Linked DNA regions of Caballeronia sp. TF1N1. The main gene of each other region encodes a partner of the protein of the gene in region 2 in a complex. Links are inferred from orthologs where the notes say so. Each region holds a gene or a part of one and is shown on either strand. Other genes may lie near its edges. The genes, in order: smc and LDZ28_RS03165.

The links.
Region 1: the proteins of LDZ28_RS03165 (region 2) and smc are in contact, whole or in part, in a crystal structure (PDB 3ZGX), measured with the Bacillus subtilis proteins. The link is inferred for Caballeronia sp. TF1N1 from one-to-one orthologs.

Annotation. Positions count from the first base shown.
Region 1 is NZ_CP084626.1:1,259,352-1,271,297, reverse strand. The notes cover bases 3,750-7,860. They hold smc (chromosome segregation protein SMC), read right to left. Parts: upstream 7,466-7,860; coding sequence 3,950-7,465; downstream 3,750-3,949. Other genes in these bases: LDZ28_RS05840 (DMT family transporter), read right to left, coding at 7,601-7,860; LDZ28_RS05850 (cell division protein ZipA C-terminal FtsZ-binding domain-containing protein), read right to left, coding at 3,750-3,776. Also shown: def (peptide deformylase), read right to left, coding at 1-252; NAD-dependent DNA ligase LigA, read right to left, coding at 249-2,327; more of LDZ28_RS05850, read right to left, coding at 2,532-3,749; more of LDZ28_RS05840, read right to left, coding at 7,861-8,560; dapC (succinyldiaminopimelate transaminase), read left to right, coding at 8,840-10,090; dapD (2,3,4,5-tetrahydropyridine-2,6-dicarboxylate N-succinyltransferase), read left to right, coding at 10,134-10,961; LDZ28_RS05825 (ArsC family reductase), read left to right, coding at 10,964-11,323; dapE (succinyl-diaminopimelate desuccinylase), read left to right, coding at 11,419-11,946. UniProt on the Bacillus subtilis protein: Required for chromosome condensation and partitioning.
Region 2 is NZ_CP084626.1:678,763-689,331, forward strand. What follows is about bases 2,446-5,179. They hold LDZ28_RS03165 (ScpA family protein), read right to left. Parts: upstream 4,339-5,179; coding sequence 3,553-4,338; downstream 2,446-3,552. Other genes in these bases: panD (aspartate 1-decarboxylase), read right to left, coding at 2,446-2,631; panC (pantoate--beta-alanine ligase), read right to left, coding at 2,653-3,486; LDZ28_RS03170 (DUF3460 family protein), read right to left, coding at 4,455-4,643; LDZ28_RS03175 (autotransporter assembly complex family protein), read left to right, coding at 5,132-5,179. Outside these bases: LDZ28_RS03140 (TonB-dependent siderophore receptor), read left to right, coding at 1-908; LDZ28_RS03145 (PaaI family thioesterase), read right to left, coding at 957-1,373; LDZ28_RS03150 (ParA family protein), read left to right, coding at 1,567-2,193; more of panD, read right to left, coding at 2,245-2,445; more of LDZ28_RS03175, read left to right, coding at 5,180-6,874; LDZ28_RS03180 (translocation/assembly module TamB domain-containing protein), read left to right, coding at 6,890-10,569. UniProt on the Bacillus subtilis protein: Participates in chromosomal partition during cell division. May act via the formation of a condensin-like complex containing Smc and ScpB that pull DNA away from mid-cell into both cell halves.

The DNA.
Region 1 (11,946 bases), 580 kb from region 2 along the record:
GATCGGGTTGATGAGCACCGTCTCCGGCACCGACGGCGCGTCGGGATAGCGCGGATTCTGTCCGAAGCCGAAGATCACCACCTGCAGATCGACGCCGATCTGCGGAGCGGCGAGGCCCGCGCCATTGGCGTCGCGCATCGTATCGAACATGTCCTGCACCAGCGTGTGCAGTTCCGGCGTGTCGAAATGCTCGACCGGCTCGGCGATACGCAACAGCCGCGGATCGCCCATCTTCAGGATTTCTCGGATCATGGGGTGACTCCTTCCAAAAGCTTCTTCATGCCGTCTTCGTCGAGAACGGGAACCCCGAGTTCCTCCGCTTTCGCAAGCTTGCTGCCTGCTTCCGCGCCCGCCACCACGTAGTCGGTCTTTTTCGATACCGAACCGGCCACTTTCGCTCCGGCCGCCTCCAGCATCTCCTTCGCATCTTCGCGCGTGAGCGTGGGCAAGGTGCCCGTCAGCACCACGGTCTTGCCCGCCAGCACGCCCAGCGGCGCTTTCGGTGCGGGCGGGCCTTCCGGCCACGACACCTTGATGCGCAATTGTTCGATGACGTGCTGGTTGTGCTCTTCGCTGAAGAAATTATGGATGGCTTCGGCGACGACCGGCCCGACATCGTTCACTTCCAGCAATTCCTCGACCGAAGCGGCGATGATTGGGTCGAGCGAGCCGAAATGCTTCGCCAGATCTTTTGCCGTCGACTCGCCCACGTGGCGGATGCCGAGCGCGTAAATGAAACGCGCGAGCGTCGTGTGGCGCGCCTTGTCGAGCGAATCGAGCAGGTTCTGCGCGGATTTGTCGGCGAACCGGTCGAGCGCGGCGAGCGTCGAGAAACCGAGGCTGAAGAGATCGGCGGGTGTGCGCACGAGATTCTCTTCGACCAGTTGATCGATGATCTTCTCGCCGAGGCCGTCGATATCGAGCGCACGGCGCTGGGCGAAATGCCACAGCGCCTGCTTGCGCTGCGCCGGACAAAAAAGGCCGCCCGTGCACCGCGCAATGGCTTCGTCGGGCAGACGTTCGATCTTCGAGCCGCACACCGGGCACTCGGTCGGCATGACGAACTCGCGCGCGTCGTCCGGACGGCGGTCGAGAATCGCGCCCACCACTTCGGGAATGACGTCGCCCGCACGGCGCACGGTCACCGTGTCGCCGATACGGATGTCCTTGCGGCGCACTTCGTCTTCGTTATGCAGCGTCGCATTCGTGACGGTCGCGCCGCCGACGAAGACCGGCGCCAGGCGCGCAACCGGCGTGATGGCGCCCGTGCGGCCCACCTGCACGTCGATGGCCAGCAGCTGCGTGAGCGCTTCCTGCGCCGGAAACTTGTGCGCGAGCGCAAAGCGCGGCGCGCGCGAAACGAAGCCGAGCTTGTCCTGTTCGTCGCGCCGGTTGACCTTGTAGACCACGCCGTCGATGTCGTACGGCAGCTGCTCGCGCTTTTCGCCCGTCTTGCGGAAAAAGTCGAGCAGGCCCTCGGCGCCATCGACCACGCCGCGTTCCGCATTCACCGGCAAGCCCATTTCCTTGTACCAGTCGAGCAGACCGGCGTGCGTATCCGGCATCTCCGCGCCTTCGAGCACGCCGATGCCATACGCGAAAAAGGATAGCGGCCGTTGCGCGGTCATCTTCGGATCGAGTTGACGCAAACTGCCCGCCGCGGCGTTACGCGGATTGGCGAACTCGCGCTGCTCGGCATCGCGCTGACGTGCGTTGAGCCGTTCGAAGTCGCGCTTGAACATCAGTGCTTCGCCGCGCACGTCGAGCCGCTTCGGCACGTGCTTGCCCTTGAGCGTGAGCGGAATGGAGCGAATGGTGCGCACGTTGGCCGTCACATCTTCGCCGGTCGCGCCGTCGCCGCGCGTGGACGCCTGCACGAAGCGGCCATCCTCGTAACGCAGGGAAATGGCCAGGCCGTCGAATTTCAGTTCGCACGCATATTGCACCGGCGCGTGCGCGAGCGCGTCCGACACACGCTTGTCGAACGCGGCGATGTCTTCGTCGGCGAAACCGTTGTTGAGCGAAAGCATCGGCACGTCGTGCACCACGGGCTCGAAACCTTCCGCCGCCTTGCCGCCCACGCGTTGCGTCGGCGAATCGGGCGTGACGAGATCGGGACGGTCCGTCTCGATTCCCTGCAATTCCTTGAAGAGCGTGTCGTATTCGGCGTCGGGCAGATCCGGCTGGTCGAGCACGTAGTAGGCGTAATTCGCGCGTTCGAGTTCCGAGCGCAACCACGCCGCGCGCTCGGCCGGACGATCGGCACTGGGGACGGCTGCGCCCGACTTTCTGGCAGCGGCGGATTCGGCTTTCGTTTTAGCGGACATGCGACAAATACTTGGGAAAGTGAATTAAGTCTGCCAACGACCGTTCGATTGTCTCAGAAGATCGGTAAATCGTGGCATCGGCCAAACGGCCAGGATGTGACGAAACGTGCGATGCCGCGCGCGCAAAAGAAAGCGCCCCGGTCGGGGGCGCAATTTCGAAGCCCGCTGCACGCTAAAAGACGAGCGCGCCGTGAGACCTCGCGCTTATTGGCTGAAGAGCCGCCGCGTGGCCGGCGAGCCTGCTGGCATGCCCGCCTGCTCAAGCTTGGCGTACAGCGTCATTAACTGCTTTTCGATGTTGAGCAACGCGGATTCCGGCAACGGCCGGCGCTGATCGTCCACGACCCGCGCGCCGATACGCTCGGACAGCGACTTGGCGTAATCGCACATGAGCCTGAACGGCAGGATGTCTTCGTCCGCCACCGGCACGTCGAGCACCAGCGTGATCATCTGGCCGCCCTTGTACGTGAGGTCGTCACGCAGGAAGTTGGTATCGCCGAAAAGGAGCATGAAAACCGGGTTCTGCTTCGCATCCAGTTTCACGAAACGCGTGCCGTCGCGCGAGAGCAAAAGGCCGTCTTGCGAGGCCACCGCCTGCACGTAGTTGGCCGACCACGGCGCACCGTCGGACAGGATATTGATGGAGAGCTGCGCGTCGCACTGGGCGGCGAAGGCGTCCAGCTCGCGCGCCATGCCCACGGTTTCCATCATGTCCGGAAACTCGGGCGAACCGTCGATCGCATCGGCCAGACGCTGCACGCCGGTCACGAATTCGGAAAACTCGAGTTCGTTGAGCGGGCCACTGCGGTTTGCCAGTTGCGCGGCGGCACGCAACTCTTCATAACGCGCGCCGTTGCGCAGCAATTCCCAGGTCGAATCGCCCTCGGGCTTGCCTTCGATCGTCACGGGCTTGGTGCCCGCGCGACGCAGACGCTGCGCCAGCGGCAACACGCGGTCTCCCGCAACGGGTCCACCAAGGCGAATCGGCACGACGCAATCGATGCGGCGATCGACCAGCGCCGGCGGCGCCGACGAAATGGTGTTCGTGGCGGGCAAGGTCGGCTCGTTGCGTCCGTCTTCGTCGATGCTCGCGAGTTCCGCTTCATCGGCGGCGGTGGCTTCAGCCTGCAGATCGACGGCGGTATCAGCCGGAGCGATAGGCGCGGGCGCGACGGGCGCTGGCTCGGCCGCAAGGCTCACGCCGCCAAAACTCGGCTCGACGCGCGCTTCGCTCTCGCTCGAAACCGGCTCGCGACGCGGCTGGCGCACCGGTTCGATAAACGGTTGCTCGTCGTCCGTCTCTTGACGCGCGAGCGCGTCGGCTGCCTCGTCGGGCATCGGACGCGGCATCTTGCGGCGCACCTTGGCGCTCTGCCACGCGTTGTACACCACCACGCCGCCCACCACCACGGCTCCTGCTCCGATCAAACCGAGTGTCAACTCGTCCATGCACGCTCCATCGTTCTTTTGGGTTACGAAGCGCCGCGCGATCTGTCGCACGCATCGGACCGCGTTCCGGCATCACGCCTCGGGTCTTTTGCGCACCACTCCGCGCCTGCGCGCCTGGCCGGATCAGCGTCCGGCCTGCCACTCATTCAAATCCTGGTGCTGCGTCGCGCGCTTCAGCCGTTTTGGGCGAAGCCCGCCGCCGACTCCATGTCCACCGCGACGATGCGCGATACGCCCTGCTCCTGCATCGTCACGCCGATCAGTTGCTGCGCCATTTCCATCGCGATCTTGTTGTGCGAGATGAACAGGAACTGCGTCTTGACCGACATCGCGCGCACGAGATTCGCGAAGCGTTCCGTGTTGGCGTCGTCGAGCGGCGCGTCCACTTCGTCTAGCAGACAGAACGGCGCCGGGTTCAACTGGAACATCGCAAACACGAGCGCGGTCGCGGTGAGCGCTTTCTCGCCGCCTGACAGCAAGTGAATGGTCGAATTCTTCTTGCCGGGCGGCTGCGCCATCACCTGTACGCCAGCGTCCAGGATTTCGTCGCCCGTCATGATGAGCTTGGCCTGGCCACCGCCGAACAGCCGCGGGAACAGTTCGCCGAAGTGTCGGTTCACTTCGTCGAACGTGCCTTGCAATAGCGCGCGCGTTTCCTGGTCGATTCGCTGGATTGCATCTTCCAGCGTACCGATGGCGTCGTTCAGATCCGCCGATTGCGCGTCGAGGAACTGCTTGCGCTCGGTGGCCGCGACGAGCTCTTCGAGCGCCGCCATGTTGACCGGCCCAAGCGCTGTGATCGCGTTGTTCAGACGCGTGACTTCGCCTTGCAGATACGACGGCTTCATGTCCGGCGTGAGCTTCGCCTGCAGTTCGGCTTCGTCGACGCCCGCTGCCTGCAACTGTTCGACGAACTGTTCGCCACTGATGCGCGCGGCCTGCTCCTTCAACTGCAATTCGTTGATGCGGTCGCGCAGCGGCTGCAGCGAGCGTTCGGCGAGTAGCCGCTGTTCGTCGGAGGCACGCAGACGCGCCGTCAGATCGTCCAGTTCGACGCGCGCGGCGTGCAGCGCTTCCTCGCGTGCCGCGCGGACTTCGAGCGCGTCCTGCAAGCCCGTCTGCGCCGTCTGTTCGTTGATGGTTTCGAGTTCGGCGCGCGCATCTTCGAGCGATGCCGCCACGCGTTCGCTTTGGTCGTGCGCCGTGTCGATGTTGCGCTTGTATTCCTCGATCTTCGCGGCAAGACCGCGCGCGGCGAAACCCGCGTCGCTCGCGGCGCGTTCCAGTTCGCGCAGTTCCTGACGGGCGGCCGTGAGCGTTTCGTCGAGCGCTTCGAACGCCATCTGGTTGTCTTCGAAGCGCGCCTGCAATTGCGCGAGCTCCGTGTCGTGATGTTCGAACGCCGCCTCGGATTCGGCCCGCAGCGCGCGTTGTTCCTCGATCTGCCCGACGATTTCCTCGAGTTCCTCGCCAATCTGCGTGCTGCGCTGCGTGTAGCGCTCATGCGCCTGCGCGAGCTTCAGCACATCGAGTTGCAGCGCGTGGACGCGTTGCGTCGCGCGTTCAGCGGCGGCGCGGGCATCGGCAAGAGTTTGCGAGCCTTGGGTATGCGCGGCTTCTGCGCGTACCGCGTTGGCCTTTGCTTCGTCGGCGAGCAATGCCTGCGCGCGCACTTGCCGCGTGAGATTTTCGATATCCTGCGAACGCGCGAGCATGCCCGACTGCTCGGAATCGGCGGCGTACAGCTGCACGCCGACACGCGTCACCACATGCCCTGCCTTCACGATGAACGCGCCGCCTTCCGGCAATTGCGTGCGCGCCGCGAGCGCCTGGCCGATGTCGTCGGCGATGAAGGTCGTGGCGAGCCACTCGTTCAGCACCGCGCGCAAGCCCGGGTCGTCGATGCGCACGAGCGACAGCAATGGCCGCAAGCCTTGCGGCGTGTCGAGCGGCTTGCCGGCGACGGGCGGCGAATAGAACGCGAGCTTGGCGGGCGGCGCGTCGGCGGCGAAAGCCTTGACCCAGTCCAGATTCGATACTTCGAGCGCCGCCAGACGCTCACGCAGCACCGATTCGAGCGCCGCTTCCCAGCCCGCTTCGACATGCAGCTTCTTCCAGAGGCGCGGCAGCGCGCCGAGCTCGTGCTTGTCGAGCCACGGCTGGATCTTGCCTTCGGTCTGAACGCTTTCCTGAAGCTGCCGCAAGGCAGCAAGCCGCGCTTCGAGCTGATGATTCTGCGCGCTTTCGGCCTGTACGCGCTCCTGCGCCGCGCGGCGCTCGGCATCCAGACGCGGCACGGTTTCCTGCGCATCGGCGAGACGCGCCTGCGCTTCGCTCTGTACTTCCTCATGCTCGGCGAGCTGCATGCGCAGTTCTTCGAGTTGCGCTTCGTCGGGTGCGTCGAGTCCTTTCGATTCGGTCCTGAGCCGCTCCTCGCGCTGCTGCAACTGCTGAAGCTGCTGATCCGCGTTGCGCTGATGCGCCGCTTCGAGCTTCAACGCCTGCTCCGCGCGCGCGATGCCAGCGCGTTCTTCGTTCAGATGCGTCTGCGCGTCGCGCCAGCGGGCTTCGAGCGCCGGCAGTTCGTCATGCTTTGCGGCAGCGTTTTCCCGCGCGATGACTGCTTTCTCTTCGCCTTCCGCGAGCGCTTCCGATGCCGTGTCGATTGCGTCGCGCGCCTTTTGCGCCTGCATCTGCCATTGCTCGCGCTGCGCGTTGAGCGCGGCGATCTGAGCCTGCACGCGATTGCGCGATTCGACGATGAAGCGAATCTCCGCTTCCAGCCGGCTCACTTCGCCGTTGGCTTCGTAGAGCGCGCCTTGCGCGCCTTGCATGGCGTCGCTCGCGCTGTAGTGCGCGACACGCAGCGTCTCGAGTTGCGCTTCCACTTCGCGCAGACGCGCGGTCTGGGCTTCGAGTTCGATCTGCGCGTCGCGGATAGCGCGTTGCTGCCGCTCGGCCTCGTTGCCCGCTTCGTTCTTGCGCAAAAGCCACAACAGGCGCTGCTTTTCCTCGCCTTCGGCCTGCAGATCCTTGTACTTCGTCGCGACGACCGCCTGCGCTTCGAGCTTCTCGAGATTCGCGCCGAGCTCGCGGACGATGTCTTCCACGCGCGTCAGATTCTCGCGTGTATCGTGCAGACGATTCTCCGTCTCGCGGCGGCGCTCCTTGTACTTCGACACGCCCGCGGCTTCTTCCAGAAACACGCGCAGTTCTTCAGGCTTGGCCTCGATGATGCGCGCGATCATGCCCTGGCCGATGATCGCGTAAGCACGCGGACCTAAGCCCGTGCCGAGGAAGATGTCCTGGATGTCGCGGCGTCGCGCGGGCAGGTTGTTGATGTAGTAGCTGGAGGTGCCGTCGCGCGTGAGCACGCGCTTGACCGCGATCTCGCCGTATGCGCTCCATTGCCCGGCGGCGCGGCCGTCGCCGTTATCGAAGATCAGTTCGACGCTTGCCCGGCTGCCCGGCTTGCGCGCCGTGGAGCCGTTGAAGATGACGTCCTGCATCGATTCGCCGCGCAGTTCGGACGCGCGCGATTCGCCGAGCACCCAGCGCACGGCATCGATGATGTTTGACTTGCCGCAGCCATTCGGACCGACCACGCCGACTAACTGGCCGGGGACCTGGAAATGCGTGGGATCGACGAAGGACTTGAAGCCAGCGAGTTTGATCGAGGTCAGACGCACGGCGATTTCGCTGTTTGAGATGAATACGGAGGTAAATAGCAGACAGGCCGCACAGCGGCCCGTCGATCATGCTCGCCTTGAAGGCAGTCGAGGCCCGGGCATGAGCTTAAAGCCCTACCCGGCGAGCGGTCACCATCATACCATCGCCCGTCTCGATTTCTTTTTGCCTGCGCCTTCATCGCGCGATGTATTTTCAGCGGCTTCTTTTCGCTGCCGATGCACCCATGCCGACAGCACGCAAGCCGCCACGATGCACGCGCCGCCGGCCCATTCGCGCGGGCCCGGCACTTCATGCGCGAAGAGCCACGACGAGAGCGCGGTGACGACGAGTTCGAACAGCATGATGATCGACGCGCGATTGGCGGGGACGCGCGCCAGGCCGATCTGCACGATCATGTTGTTCACCGCGAGCACGACGCCGAGGCCCAGCACGATCGACGCGACCGTGCCCAATTGCGCGGCTGAAGGCGGCGCGGGCATCGGCTCGAACACGGTGACGAGCGAAGCGACGATAGCCGCGCCGCCGAAGATCACCGCCGTGCGCATCTCCGGCTTCATCGTAGGAAGCGTGCGCGTGATGCGCACCACCAGCACGTTGCTGATGGAAAAGCCCATGCCGCCCATGAGCCCCGCCCATTCCGCGAGATTGGCGGGCAACGGCAGGCCGAGTTCGGGCGACCACAGCATGGTGACCGCGCCCGCGAGCGACAGCAAGGACAGCGCGGCATCCACGCGAGTCAGGCGTTCCTTCAGGATGAAGTGCGCGAAGATCGCGGTCCAGGCGGGCGTGAGATAGAACAGCAGCAGCACGCGCATCACCTGACCGTGAATAGCGCCCCAGACGAAGCCGATGCTCGTCACGCCCGCCGCGAGTCCAAGCGCGAAGAGCAGCCAATGCCACGAAAGGCTCTTGATCGAGCGATGCCGGAACAGCAGCACGAAGAGACAGGCGACCGCGCTCGTGCTTGCGCTGGCGGCGGTGCCGGAAAGGCCCATGGCGGCGAGCATGCGCATGGGATACCACACGAGGCCCCAGACCGATGCGCCGATCATGATGGCGAGCGTCGGGCCGGCGTCGTGGAAGCGGCTGCTCATCGTGTTACTCCGGCCGGCTGCGCGATTGCGCGCATCTCATCGTGATCAACCGGCTGTACCAGTGCGCCTTTCATGAGGCTCATTATTCGTTTGTCCTTTGCTGCAACGCGTCCGGCATAAGGCCGCGCGCTATAATCTCTTGTTCTTGCGTGTGCATTTCGCGTGTTCGTCGTGTCGCGACGAAGCTCTTCTTCAAGCCCGCTGCACGCATGCGTCAGATGCCGTTCGCTCATACATACGTACAGACGCTTAACCGCATAACCGCAAACCGGTCACGCCGTGAATCCACTACTCCAGAAACTTCAGTCGTATCCGTTCGAAAAGCTGCGTCTGCTTTTTCAGGGCATCGAGCCGCGCGCGGGATTCACGCCGATCAGCTTCGGTATTGGCGAGCCGAAGCATCCCACGCCCGCGCTGATACGCGACGCCGTCATCGATTCGCTCGACGGCATGGCGAGCTATCCGGCAACGCTCGGCAGCGCGCCCTTGCGCGAAGCCATCGCCAAGTGGGTGATGACGCGCTACGGTCTGCCTTCGATCAATCCCGCCACCGAAGTGCTGCCCGTTTCCGGTTCGCGCGAAGCCTTGTTCGCGCTGGCGCAGACCGTTGTCGACAGCCGCGGCGCGAGTCACGCGGCGGCATCGGGCGAGCCGCCCATCGTACTCTGTCCGAACCCGTTCTATCAAATCTACGAAGGCGCGGCGCTGCTCGCGGGCGCCGAGCCTTACTTCGTCAATAGCGACCCGTCGCGCAACTTCGCGTGCGATTACTCGACGGTGCCCGAAGCAATCTGGGCGCGCACGCAACTGCTCTACGTGTGTTCGCCGGGCAATCCGACAGGCGCCGTGCTCACGCTCGACAACTGGCGCGAACTCTTCGCGCTGTCGGACAAGCACGGCTTCGTGATTGCCTCCGACGAGTGCTATTCGGAAATCTATTTCGACGAAGCCAACCCGCCGCTCGGCGGCCTCGAAGCCGCGCACAAGCTGAATCGCGGTTTCGAGCGTCTCGTCATGCTGTCGAGCTTGTCGAAGCGCTCGAACGTGCCCGGCATGCGCTCGGGCTTCGTCGCTGGCGACGCCGCTATCCTCAAAAGTTTCCTGCTGTATCGCACCTATCATGGCGCGGCGCTTTCGACGGTGTTTCAGAAAGCGAGCGTGGTCGCGTGGCAGGATGAAACGCACGTTCGCGACAATCGCGCGAAGTATCTGCGGAAGTTCGAAACCGTCACGCCCATGCTCGCCGAGGTGCTCGACGTGCGTCTGCCCGACGCCGCGTTCTATTTGTGGGCCAACGTCGCCAAGACCGGTCTCACGGATACCGAGTTCGCCGCGCGTCTGTACGCCGACTATAATGTGACGGTCCTGCCGGGGTCCTTTCTCGCCCGCACGGCGCACGGCACGAATCCGGGCGAAGGCTTCGTGCGCATCGCGCTCGTCGCCGGCGTCGAGGAATGTGTCGAAGGCGCCCGCCGCATCGTCGAATTCTGCCGCACGCTGTCGCCGGTCACGGCACCCGCTTCGCCGTGACGGGCGCGGCCAGTCCATCTCTCCATCATCCTCGATACCAACTATGTCGCAACAACTTCAGAGCATCATCGATCAAGCCTGGGAAAACCGCGCTGAACTGTCGCCCAAGGCCGCGCCCGCGGAAGTCCGCGAAGCCGTTGCCCATGCCATCGAACAACTGGACAAGGGCGCGTTGCGTGTCGCCGAAAAGCGCGACGGCGACTGGGTCGTGAATCAATGGCTGAAGAAGGCGGTGCTGCTGTCGTTCCGTCTCGAAGACAACGCGCCGATGCCCGCCGGCGGCTACTCGCAGTTCTACGACAAGGTGCCCTCGAAGTTCGCGAACTACACGCCCGAAGACTTCGCGGCAGGCGGTTTCCGCGTGGTGCCGCCGGCCATCGCGCGGCGCGGCTCGTTCATCGCGAAGAACGTAGTGCTGATGCCCTCGTACACCAACATTGGCGCTTACGTCGATGAAGGCACCATGGTCGATACCTGGGCCACCGTCGGTTCGTGCGCGCAGATCGGCAAGAACGTGCATCTGTCGGGCGGCGTAGGCATTGGCGGCGTGCTGGAGCCGTTACAGGCGAATCCGGTCATCATCGAGGACAACTGCTTCATCGGCGCGCGCTCGGAAGTGGTGGAAGGCGTGATCGTCGAGGAGAATTCGGTCATTTCCATGGGCGTGTATCTCGGCCAGAGCACCAAGATCTATGACCGCGAAACCGGTCAGGTGAGCTACGGCCGCATTCCGGCGGGCTCGGTGGTGGTCGCGGGCAACCTGCCTTCGAAGGACGGTTCGCATAGCCTGTATTGCGCGGTCATCGTCAAGAAGGTCGACGCCAAGACGCGCGCCAAGGTTGGCCTGAACGAACTGCTGCGAGGCGACTGATCGTGGCGAAGACAACGGTCGTGTACGGCATTCCCAATTGCGACACGGTGAAGAAAGCACGCGTGTGGCTGGAGGAACATGGCGTGCCGTTCGAGTTTCACGACTTCAAGAAAGCCGGTGTGTCGAACGCGCTGGTGCAGGACTGGCTGAAGGACGTGCCGCTCGACCAGCTCATCAACAAGCGCGGCACGACCTGGCGCGGGCTGTCGGACGTGCACAAGGCCGAAGCGGATACCACCTCGGGCGCCATTGCGCTCATGATCCACAAGCCGTCGATCATCAAGCGGCCGGTCGTCGTCGTGAACGGGCGCGTGAAGACGCTCGGCTTTTCGGCCGAGCAGTACGAGACGATCTTCGCATGATCCCGTGCGGTGACTTCGCTCTTCCGAGTCACTGACGCGCCACGAGTGCCGGCCCCCTGCGCCGGCATTTTTTATCGCATCAACGTCAAGACACCATGTCCGGCACCTTATCCCTCACCGAAGCATTGATCGAACGCGCGTCCGTCACGCCCGACGACCAGCATTGTCAGGCGCTGATGATCGAACGCCTCGCCGCGATCGGCTTTCACTGCGAAACCATCGCCTCGGGCGGCGTCACGAACCTGTGGGCGGTCAAGCGCGGCACGGACGGATCGCAAGGCAAGCTGCTTGCCTTCGCCGGCCACACCGATGTCGTGCCCACCGGCCCGCTCGAACAATGGACCTCGCCGCCGTTCGCCCCGGCGCAGCGCGACGGCAAGCTCTACGGGCGCGGCGCGGCGGACATGAAGGCCTCGCTTGCGGCGTTCGTCGTATCGAGCGAAGAGTTCGTCGCGAACCATCCGCTGCATCGCGGCTCGCTCGCCTTTCTCATCACGAGCGACGAAGAAGGCCCCGCCACCGACGGCACCGTGAAGGTTGTCGAAGCCTTGAAGGCGCGCGGCGAGCGACTCGATTACTGCATCGTCGGCGAGCCGACTTCGAACGCCACGCTCGGCGACATG
Region 2 (10,569 bases):
TCGCACCCGTCGATACCCCGCGCGGCGACATGCAGCGCAGCAGCCAGACGCGCCTGAACAGTCAGCAGGTCATCGATACGATGTCGTTCTTCAACGACCGCGTGCTGCTGACGGGCGGTTTCCGTCGTCAGACGATCGGCCAGGACAATTACGATCCGACCACGGGCGCGCAGCAAAGCTCGCTCGACCAGCAGGCGATCTCGCCGCTCGCGGGCATCGTAATCAAGCCGCTTTCGAATGTTTCCGTGTACGGCAACTTCACGTCGGGTCTTTCGAATGGCGGCACGGCGCCGGCGGGCACCGCGAACGCGGGCCAGGCGTTTGCGCCGTACAAGTCGAACCAATACGAAGCGGGCGTGAAGGCGGATTGGGGCCGCGTGCTGACATCGGTTTCGGTGTTTCAGATCTCGCAGCCCAACGCCGTCACCGATCCCATCACGAATTTCTACGGCTACAACGGCAAGACGCGCGTGCGCGGTCTCGAACTGGCTGCTTACGGCGAAGTGTTCCGCAGTCTGCGCCTGATGGCGAGCGCGACGTTCTACGATCCGAAGGTTTCAGGCACGGCGGGCGGCACGCAGGACGGCAACGATCCGGGCGGCGTGCCCAAGTTCGCCTTCAACCTCGGCGCGGATTACGACTTGCCGTGGGTGCCGGGCCTGAGCGTCAACGGGCGGATCATCCATACGGGCGCGCAGTACTACGATTCGAGCGATACCTTGCGCTTGCCGTCGTGGACGCGTTACGACGTCGGCGTGCGTTACGGAATGCGCATCGCGAAGAAGGACGTCGTGTTTCGCGCCAACGTCGAGAATCTCTTCGGCAGCCGGTACTGGATGCAGCAGGGCACCTACGTGACCAACGCCGCGCCGCGGACCTTGCTGATTTCCGCGCAAGTCGATTTCTGATCGCGACTTGAAAAGCCGGGACAGTCGCGCCGCTGTCCGGCTTTTCCGTCAATAAAGAATCATCTGCGTACACCGGAACATGGCGATCAGCTTTCCTTCGCCATTGGTGACGCTTGCATCCCACACCTGCGTGCTTCGTCCGGCATGCACGGCCGTCGCCCGCGCGATGATCTTCCCTTCACGCGCCGTCGACACGTGATTGCTCTTCAATTCGAGCGTCGTGAAATTCTGCGCGTTCTCCGGTAAATGAGCGATGCACGCGTATCCGCAACAGGTATCCGCCAGGCCGACGACCGTTGCCGCATGCAGAAAGCCATTGGGCGCGAGTAACTCAGGCCGGATGACGAGTTCGCCCGTCAACGCGCCTTCTTCGAGTGAAATCAGTTGCACGCCGAGCAACTCGGGCAGACGGCCCTTCTGACGGTTGCGAAGAAAGTCGAGCGTCACATCGGAACGAAGGGGCATGGCGGTCGTTTAGAAGAGAGGGGAAGAAAAGGAAAGGGTAGTCCGTTCGGCCAGCGCTTCGCGTGAGCGCCGTTTTGCCGATAATATCAACGGCTCGAAATCATGTATCGGTTCCTAAAACGAAACCGCGCGCAGGCGTATCCCGGCGAAGGGCGTCGAAATCAAGCGCGTCGAACAATCTTCTGGACAATTCATGACCGTGATCGTGGTGGCAAATCCGAAGGGCGGCGTCGGGAAAAGCACGCTCGCAACCAATCTGGCCGGGTGTTTCGCGGCAAACGGCGAGTGGGTCGCGCTCGCCGATCTGGACAAGCAGCGCTCCTCGCACGCGTGGCTTTCGCTGCGTCCGGACACGCTGCCAAGAATCGAAGAATGGAATCTCGACGTCGACGCGCCCGCCAAGCCGCCCAAGGGCCTGGAAAAAGCCGTCGTCGATACGCCCGCCGGAGTCCACGGCAACCGGCTCGCGCTCGCGCTGGATATTGCCGACAAGGTGATCGTGCCGCTGCAACCGTCGATGTTCGACATCCTCGCCACGCAAGACTTTCTGTCGAAACTCGCGAAGGAAAAGGCGGTGCGAAAGGGCGCGATCCAGGTCGGCGTCGTCGGCATGCGGGTGGACGCGCGTACGCGCTCGGCGGAACAGCTGCATCGTTTCGTGGAAAGTCTCGACTTGCCCGTGCTCGGCTTTTTACGCGACACGCAAAACTACGTGCAACTCGCCGCGCACGGACTCACGATCTGGGACGTCGCCAAAAGCCGCGTGGAGAAGGACCTGGAGCAGTGGCAACCCATCATCGAATGGGTCAGCAAAAAATAAGGTCGGCGGTCCTTTCGGAGCGCCGGCCAAGTCGCGGATGAACTCGGACGATCAGGTCCAGTTCTGCGTCGGCACGTGATCGCGGTTGCCCTTGATGCGGTTCGCTTCATCGACGAAGACGAGGTCCGGCTTCCAGCCCGCCGCGATCTCTTTTTCGTCGACAGCCGCGAAAGCCGCAATGATCACGAGGTCGCCCAACTGCGCGCGCCGCGCCGCCGAGCCGTTCAGCGAGATCATGCCGCTGCCGCGCTCGCCCTTGATGGCATAAGTGGTCAGGCGCTCGCCGTTGTTCACGTTCCAGATGTCGATCTGCTCGTTCTCCAGCAGATTCGCCGCTTCGAGCAGATCCTCGTCGATTGCGCACGAGCCTTCGTAGTGAAGCTCGCAATGCGTGACCGTCGCGCGGTGGATCTTCGATTTGAGCATGGTGCGCTGCATGATGCGTGTGGTTCCTTTACTTCAGATTTCCAGATTGTCGATGAGACGGGTGTTGCCGAGCTTCGCCGCCGCCAGCACGACGAGCGGCGCGCTCGCATCCGCTTCGCCCGGCGCGAGCAGGTCGACGCGCTTGCGCACGCTGATGTAGTCGGGTTTCCAGCCGCGTTCGGCGAGCGCGTTCATGGCCGTGCGTTCGAGCGCGGCCAGATCTTTCTCGCCCGAGAGCACGGCTTCGCGCACGCGATTCAACTGCAGCGCGAGTTGCGGCGCTTCGGCGTGCTCGGCGGCCGACAGAAAGCGATTGCGCGATGACAGCGCGAGACCGTTTTCCTCGCGCACCGTTTCGGCGGCGATGATCTCCGTGGGCAGCGCGAACTGGTGGCACATCTGCCGCACGATCATCAGTTGCTGATAATCCTTCTTGCCGAACACCGCGACGCGCGGCTGCACGCACGACATCAGCTTCATCACGACCGTGCACACGCCGGTGAAGAAGCCGGGGCGGAATTCGCCTTCGAGAATGTCGCCGAGGTTATGCGGCGGATGCACGCGATACTGCTGCGGCTCCGGATACATATCCACTTCGGTCGGCGCGAACAGCACGTAGACGTTCTCCGACTGCAGCTTTTCGATGTCGTCCAGCAGCGTGCGCGGATATTTGTCGAAGTCTTCGTTCGGCCCGAATTGCAGCCGGTTCACGAAGATGCTCGCGACCACCGGATCGCCATGCTGGCGCGCAAGCCGCATGAGCGAAAGATGGCCTTCGTGGAGGTTGCCCATCGTCGGGACGAAGGCGGTGCGGTTCTGACCGCGCAACTGATCGCGCAGTTCGTGAATTGAGCTGATGACTTTCATCGAGCGGGTGTCTCCTGGCGGGCGGCAGCAACAGGCCGCACCGAGGCAAGGGTAGAGAAAATGCTTTTAAGCGGGAGAGTACGCGAGTCTCACGTAAATGGGCGCAAAAGGCTCGGCCTGAGTGATTTCGATCAGCGATTCGCGCGACAACTCCAGCATGGCGATGAAGTTCACCACGACCACCGGTACGCCGCGCGTGGGATCGAATAGCTCGGAGAACTCCATGAAGCGCGCATGCTGCAGGCGCCGCAGGATTACGCTCATATGCTCGCGCACCGAGAGTTCTTCCCGCGAAATCCGGTGATGCTGAACGAGCTTCGCGCGCTTGATGACATCGGCCCAGGCGGAGCGCAGGTCGTTCATGTCGACGTCGGGGAAGCGTTGCGTCGACGCCTGCTCGATATAGACGTCCGCGCGCAGGAAGTCGCGGCCGAGTTGCGGCAACTGGTCGATACGTTGCGCGGCGAGCTTCATCTGCTCGTATTCCAGCAAGCGGCGCACGAGTTCGGCGCGCGGGTCTTCGGCGTCCTCGCCGGTGTCGGCCTTCTTGACCGGCAGCAGCATGCGCGACTTGATCTCGATGAGCATGGCCGCCATCAGCAGATATTCCGACGCGAGTTCGAGATTCGACTCGCGAATCTGATCGACATAGCCGAGATATTGCGCGGTGACATCCGCCATCGGAATGTCGAGCACGTTGAAATTTTGCTTGCGGATGAGGTAGAGCAGCAGGTCGAGCGGGCCTTCGAACGCTTCGAGAAAGATTTCGAGCGCGTCCGGCGGAATGTATAGATCCGTTGGCAGCTTCCAGAGCGGCTCGCCGTAGAGATGCGCGAAAGCGACGCCGTCGATGGTGTCGGGCGTCGAGTCGGTCGCAGGCTTGGCGAGCGCGGCGGCCCGTTCATCTCGCGAGTCGTCCGGGGCCTGACGGCGGGGCGACTGCGGCTCGCGGCCGGCTGTACTCACGTTCAGAAGTTCTGGTAGTAGACGTATGGCGTCTGGTTCACGCGCGCCTTTTGCTGGCGTTCGCGTTCGTCGAGGTCGACCGGCTGCTTGTCCCACAGGAGCGCGCGGCCGCGACGCTGTTCGTCTTCGAGCGTCGGCTTCTGGCTTTTCAACTGATTGATGAACTGGGTGATGTCCGACTGGTACATGATCGGTTTTCCGTTGGCTCGATGCGGTGAATAGGGACGACGCGCCCGGCAGCCTTTGCTGGCGCCGATGCCGCGCGGCACTGGGTTCGATCTCCAGGATTTTACAGCAAGCGTGAAGCGGTAACGCATGGGACTTGGGGCTGCCACGTAAGCGATTATTGGAACCCGCGGAACCCCGCGAGCGTCTGACCGTCCAAAACCGCACGACAGCGCGCCCGGCAGCGGTCCGCGGACGGCACGCGGCAAACCACACCGCCGCAAGCCGCCGTTGCACATCCGTGCTCGGTTCCCATGCGAAGCTGTGGTGAAATAGCGCCTGCGCGCCGTGACCGGCTCATCGCATTGCAGCCGCGCGTTCGAGGTTCATCTTTCAGTCTCATTCATCCAGATGCCGGAGGTCACGTTTGGCGGGGCGTTCGTTTGATCCGCTGCGCGCGTTGCGCGCCTGTCCGCCGAAACGGCCGCACATGGCGACGTCCACGTCGCCCGGAATGAAGCGCTTGCCGGCTGCCCTGCGCAGCTTCGTGGCATGTGCGCTCCTGGCGGCCGCTTGGCCTGCGTTCGCCAAGTACGACATCGACATCGATGCGCCGCGCAGCGTCAAGAAGCTGCTGAAGGACCATCTCGATCTGTCGCGCTTCGCCAAGCGCGACGACGTCAGCGACGACCAGTTCCAGTTCCTCGTCACCGCCGCGCCGAAGGACGTGCGCGACCTCGTCGCGACCGAAGGCTATTTCACGCCGGTCGTGCGCACCGACGTGACGACCGATGGCGACAAGCGCAAGGTGACCGTCAGCGTCGATCCAGGTCCGCAAACGAAGATCGCCTCCGTGCAACTGCATTTCACGGGCGCGGTGACGACCGAAGACCGCAATCAGGAGAACGCCGCGCGTTTCGCGTTTTCAGTGAACGAAGGCGATCCGTTCTCGCAAGGCGCGTGGGACGACGCCAAGAACGCCGCGTTGCGCGCGCTCCAGTCGCGGCGCTATCTCGGCGCGAAAATCGTGCGCTCGCAGGCGCGCATCAATCCGCGCGCGCACCTCGCCGATCTCTCCGTGACCTTCGACAGCGGTCCGACCTTCACATTCGGCAAGCTCGATATCAGCGGCACGAAGCGCTATCCGGAAAAGATCATCGACAACGTGAACCCGATTCATCCGGGCGAAATCTACGACGTCTCGCGCGTGAACGAACTGCAACGCCAGGTGCAGAACACGCCGTATTACGCGAGCGTAGCCATCGACGCGGACAACGACGTCAACAAGCCGCTCGAAACGCCGGTGCATCTGAAGGTGAGCGAGTATCCGTACAACAGCATTCGCTACGGTGTGGGTTATGCGACCGATACCGGCTTTCACGTGCAGGGCGCCTACAGCTATCTGAATACGTTCAACGCGGCCTATCCGTTCACCATTTCCGGCCGGCTCGATCAGACGCAGCAGTACGGCCGCGTGCAACTCGCGATGCCGCCCGATTCGCGCGGCTGGGTCAACGCGGTGTTCGGCTCCTACACCATAACCGACGTATCGAGCACGAAGATTTATAGCGGACGCGTGGGTGTGCAGCGCTCGCGTTCGACGCAGAACATCGACACGACGTATTCGCTCGCTTTCTACGACGACCGCATCACGCAGAACGAGCCGAATCCGTCGACGGCGCGCGCGCTCGTGCCCGCGTGGACGTGGGTGCGCCGCGATGTCGACGATCCGCTGTTCCCGCGTCGCGGCAACATCATTCGCGCGGAAGCAAGCTTCGCGGTGAAAGGCTTGATGACCGATCAGACCTTTGCGCGTCTCTACACCAACGCGCTGCAGTATCTGCCGATCACGAAGAACGATCTCTTCGTGTTTCGCGCGGAATTCGGCGGCGTGTTCACGAGCGGGCCGTCGAGCGGCGTGCCGGCGTCCCTGCTGTTTCGCGCGGGCGGCGCGAATTCGGTGCGCGGTTATAGCTATCTGAGTATCGGCAACAATGTGGCGGGATCGATCTTGCCGACCAAGTACATGGTGACGGGCAGCAGCGAGTATCAGCACTGGTTCACGCACGATTGGGGCGGCGCGGTGTTCTTCGACATCGGTACCGCGACGGATACCTGGAGCGAGCGCGTCTTCCAGCCGGGCGTGGGCGTCGGCGCGCGCTGGCGCAGTCCGGTCGGGCCGGTCAACGTGGACGTGGCCTACGGGCTCAAGAACAAGAGCATCAAGCCGTATCTGACGCTCGGCATTGCGTTCTGAACGGGCGCACGAGCGATGGTGGATATCAAGGGCATGACGGAATCGAGCGCACAAGGAAGCAAGGACGAGCCGCGTTGGGATGAGGCGGGCGGCGTCGTTGCGTCCGATGCTGACGCGGGCGGCGGCAATAACGGCGGCAGCGGCGGTTCCGGCGACGATAAAAAGCCGCGCCGCGGCGGCTTCAGGCGTTTCATGCGCTGGTTGGGCGTGCTCGCACTGGTCATCGTTCTGATCGTCGTGCTTGCCATCGGCACCGTGTTGTTCGTGCTCAACACCGAGCGCGGCACGCGTTACGCGTGGCAGGCGGCGACATCGCTGCTCAAGGGTCAGCTGACCGGCAAGCTCGATGGCGGCGCTATCGCCACCGGCGTGAGTCTGCGCGATGTCCACTGGAAGAGTCCCGACGGCAAGGGCACGGACATAGCGGTCGACAGCGTTTCGGGACGCTGGGCGCTCACGCGCGAGCCGCTGCGCTTTACCATCGATTATCTGCATGTCGGCACCATCGACGCGCGCATCGCGCCTTCGCAAGAAAAGTCGACGAAAACGGAATTGCCGAAGGATTTGCGCCTGCCGATCCAGCTTGCCATCCGCGACCTGAGCGTGGAAAAGCTGCGGTTGCATCAGGGTGCGACGACCACCGAATTCTCGCGCCTGCTCTTTAACGGCGGCAGCGACGGGCAGCATCATCAGGCGACGGTGCAGCGGCTCGACACGCCGTTCGGCGCGGTGACGGCATCCGCGAAACTCGACGGCGGCGCGCGTCCGTTCCCGCTTTCCGGCGATGCCGGCTACACCGGCAAGCTAAACGGCGAAGCGGTGCAGGTGGGCGCGCGGTTATCGGGCTCGCTGGAAGACCTCATTGCCGATATCGACGCCAGCGGCATGAAGCTCAACGGCCGTGCGCATGTCGAAGCGCTGCCGTTCGGCGACGTGCCGCTCAAGCTTGCCATCGTCAATGTCGATCACGTCAATCCGCAGGCGTTCAGCCCGGGCGCGCCGTTCGCCGACCTCGCCGTGAGCGCCGAAGTGAAGCCGGTCGAGAACGCGCCGGGCTTCGTGGTGAGCGGGCCGGTGTCGATCGTCAACGCGAAGCCAGGCGCCATCGACAAAAAGCTGCTGCCGCTCATCGACGCGCACGCCAACGTGCGGCTCGATGCCTCCGCGCAAAGCATCACCGATCTCAACGTGCGTCTCGTGAAAGACGCGACCGTGACGGGTGGCGGCTCGCTCAAGGGCGGCGACGGCAAGTTCGACCTCAAGGTGGCGAAGCTCGACCTCAACGCAATCGAAGCGAGCGTGCGTCCGACCGATTTCTCCGGGCCGATCAGCGTCGTGCTCGCGGGCGATACGCAAACCATCGCCGCCGACCTGAACGATCCGAAAGCGGCGATCCGCGCGCAAGCCAAGGTGAAGCTCGACCCGAAGCAGACCGCGCTCGACGAAGTCAAGCTGACCGTCGGCAAGGGTCGCGTCGAAGCGAACGGTGTGCTCAAGAAAGATACGAATTCGAGCTATGACCTGAAGGCGAAATTCATCGACTTCAATCCGCTTCTGCTCACGCAGCAGTTGCTTCAGCCGAAGCCCGCGCCCGTCAGGAAAGGCACGCAGAAGAAGCCCGCCGCGCCCGCGCGCGCGATCGAGGCGCGCGTGAACGGCACGCTGGCCGCATCCGGCAGACTCGCGCCCGAACTCACCACCAAGGCGACCTTCAAACTCGCCGACAGCATGTACGACAACTTGCCGCTCACCGGCGAAGGCACGGTGCAACTGGCGGGCATGCGGCTCTTGCCAAGCGCGGCCAAGTTGTCTGTCGCGGGCAACGATGTCGATCTGAACGGCAGTTTCGGCGCGCCCGGCGACCGGCTGCGTTTTCGCGTCGATGCGCCGCAACTCGAGCGCCTCGGCTTCGGTCTCGCGGGGACGGTGAAGGCGGACGGCGATCTGACCGGCTCGATTGCGCATCCGAACGTGGCGGCGAATTATCAGGCCGATGGCGTCGTGTTCGGCGCGAACCGCGTCGGTCATGCGGAAGGTCGCGCGGACATTCGCGATGGCTCGAACGGCGCGCTCGTCTTCACGCTGAAAGCGCGCGATGCGAGCACCTCGGGCATCGAAGTCGCCACGCTCGATGCGAACCTCAACGGCACACGCATGCATCACACGCTCGACGTGACCGCGACCGGCAAGGTTCAGGGGCAGCCGGTGAATCTCGCGCTCGGCGCGAACGGCAAGTTCACCGATGCCGCCGACGGCCCGCATTGGGACGGCACGATCACGAAGCTCACCAACAAGGGCACGCCGTCGGTCAATCTCGAACAGCCGCTCACCGTGAGCTACGGTCCGGCCAGGCTCGTGCTCGGCGCGACGCGGCTCGTCGCGGAAGGCGCGGCGCTCAATCTCAAGTCGTTCGCGCTCGATCACGGCCGCATCCAGTCGGCCGGAACGTTGACGAATCTCTCGGTGCCGCGGCTTCTGGCCGTGCGTCAGGAAATGACGGGCGAGGAGCCACCGATCCGCACCGACCTCGTCTTCGATGGCGACTGGAACTTCTCGCTCGGCGCCACGGCGACCGGCTATGCGCAGCTCAAGCGCCGCAGCGGCGATGTGACCGTGGAAGGCACCCGTGGCGTCTCGGCGCTCGGCATCAACGACATCTCGGCGCGCGCCGATTTCTCCAACGGCAATACGCTCAACGCGACGCTGCGCGCGCAGGCGACGCGCATCGGCGTGATCGATGCCAACGCGCACACGCCGCTCGCCAATCGCGACGGCATGCTGACCGTGGTCGACGAAGCGCCGCTCTCCGGCGCGATCAACGCGAATATCCCCGAACTGCGCACCACCGGCGGGCTGCTCGGCCCGAGCTATCTGCTGGGCGGCAAGCTTGCGCTCAAGTTGAGCATCGCGGGGATCGTCGCCAAGCCGAATCTGTCGGGGTCGCTGACGGGCGACAATCTTTCGGCGACGGTCGTCGATCAGGGCGTTCAGTTGAAGGACGGCATCATTCGCATTGCGCTGTCGGAGAATCTGGTGGACTTCCAGCAGGTGGAGTTCCACGGCGCGAGCGGCACGTTGCGCGCGACGGGCAAGGTGCGGCTCGATCAGGCACAGCCGGACCTCACTGCGAGCATCATCGCGGACAAGCTGGAACTGTTCGCTTCGCCCGACCGGCAATTGTCGCTTTCGGGCAGCGCGAGTATCGCGAACGCGGGATTGCAGGGCGGCATGGCGATCAACGGCAAGTTCACCGTCGATCACGCGCTGTTCGACTTGCCGGAATCCGGCGCGCCATCGCTCGGCGACGACGTGGTCATCGAACGTCCCGATGGCACCATCAAGGGCGAAAACACGACGAAGCAGACGGTGGCCGCAGCGGAAAAACCGGTTGGACCGTTCACGCCGCGCGCGAATATCGACATCGACCTGGGGCAGCGCTTTCGCTTCAAGGGCGCCGGCGCGGATCTCGGGCTTGCCGGCGTCATCAGCGTGACGAGCGCGCCGAACATGCCGCTGCGCGCGGTCGGCAATGTGCGCGTGACGACGCCGGGTTCGAGTTACACGGCGTTCGGGCGCAAGCTCAACATCGAGAACGGCTTCTTCACGTTCAACGGACCGGTGGCGAACCCCGGCATCAATGTCCTCGCGATGCGGCGCAATCAGGAAGTCGAGGCGGGCGTGCAGGTGACGGGCAC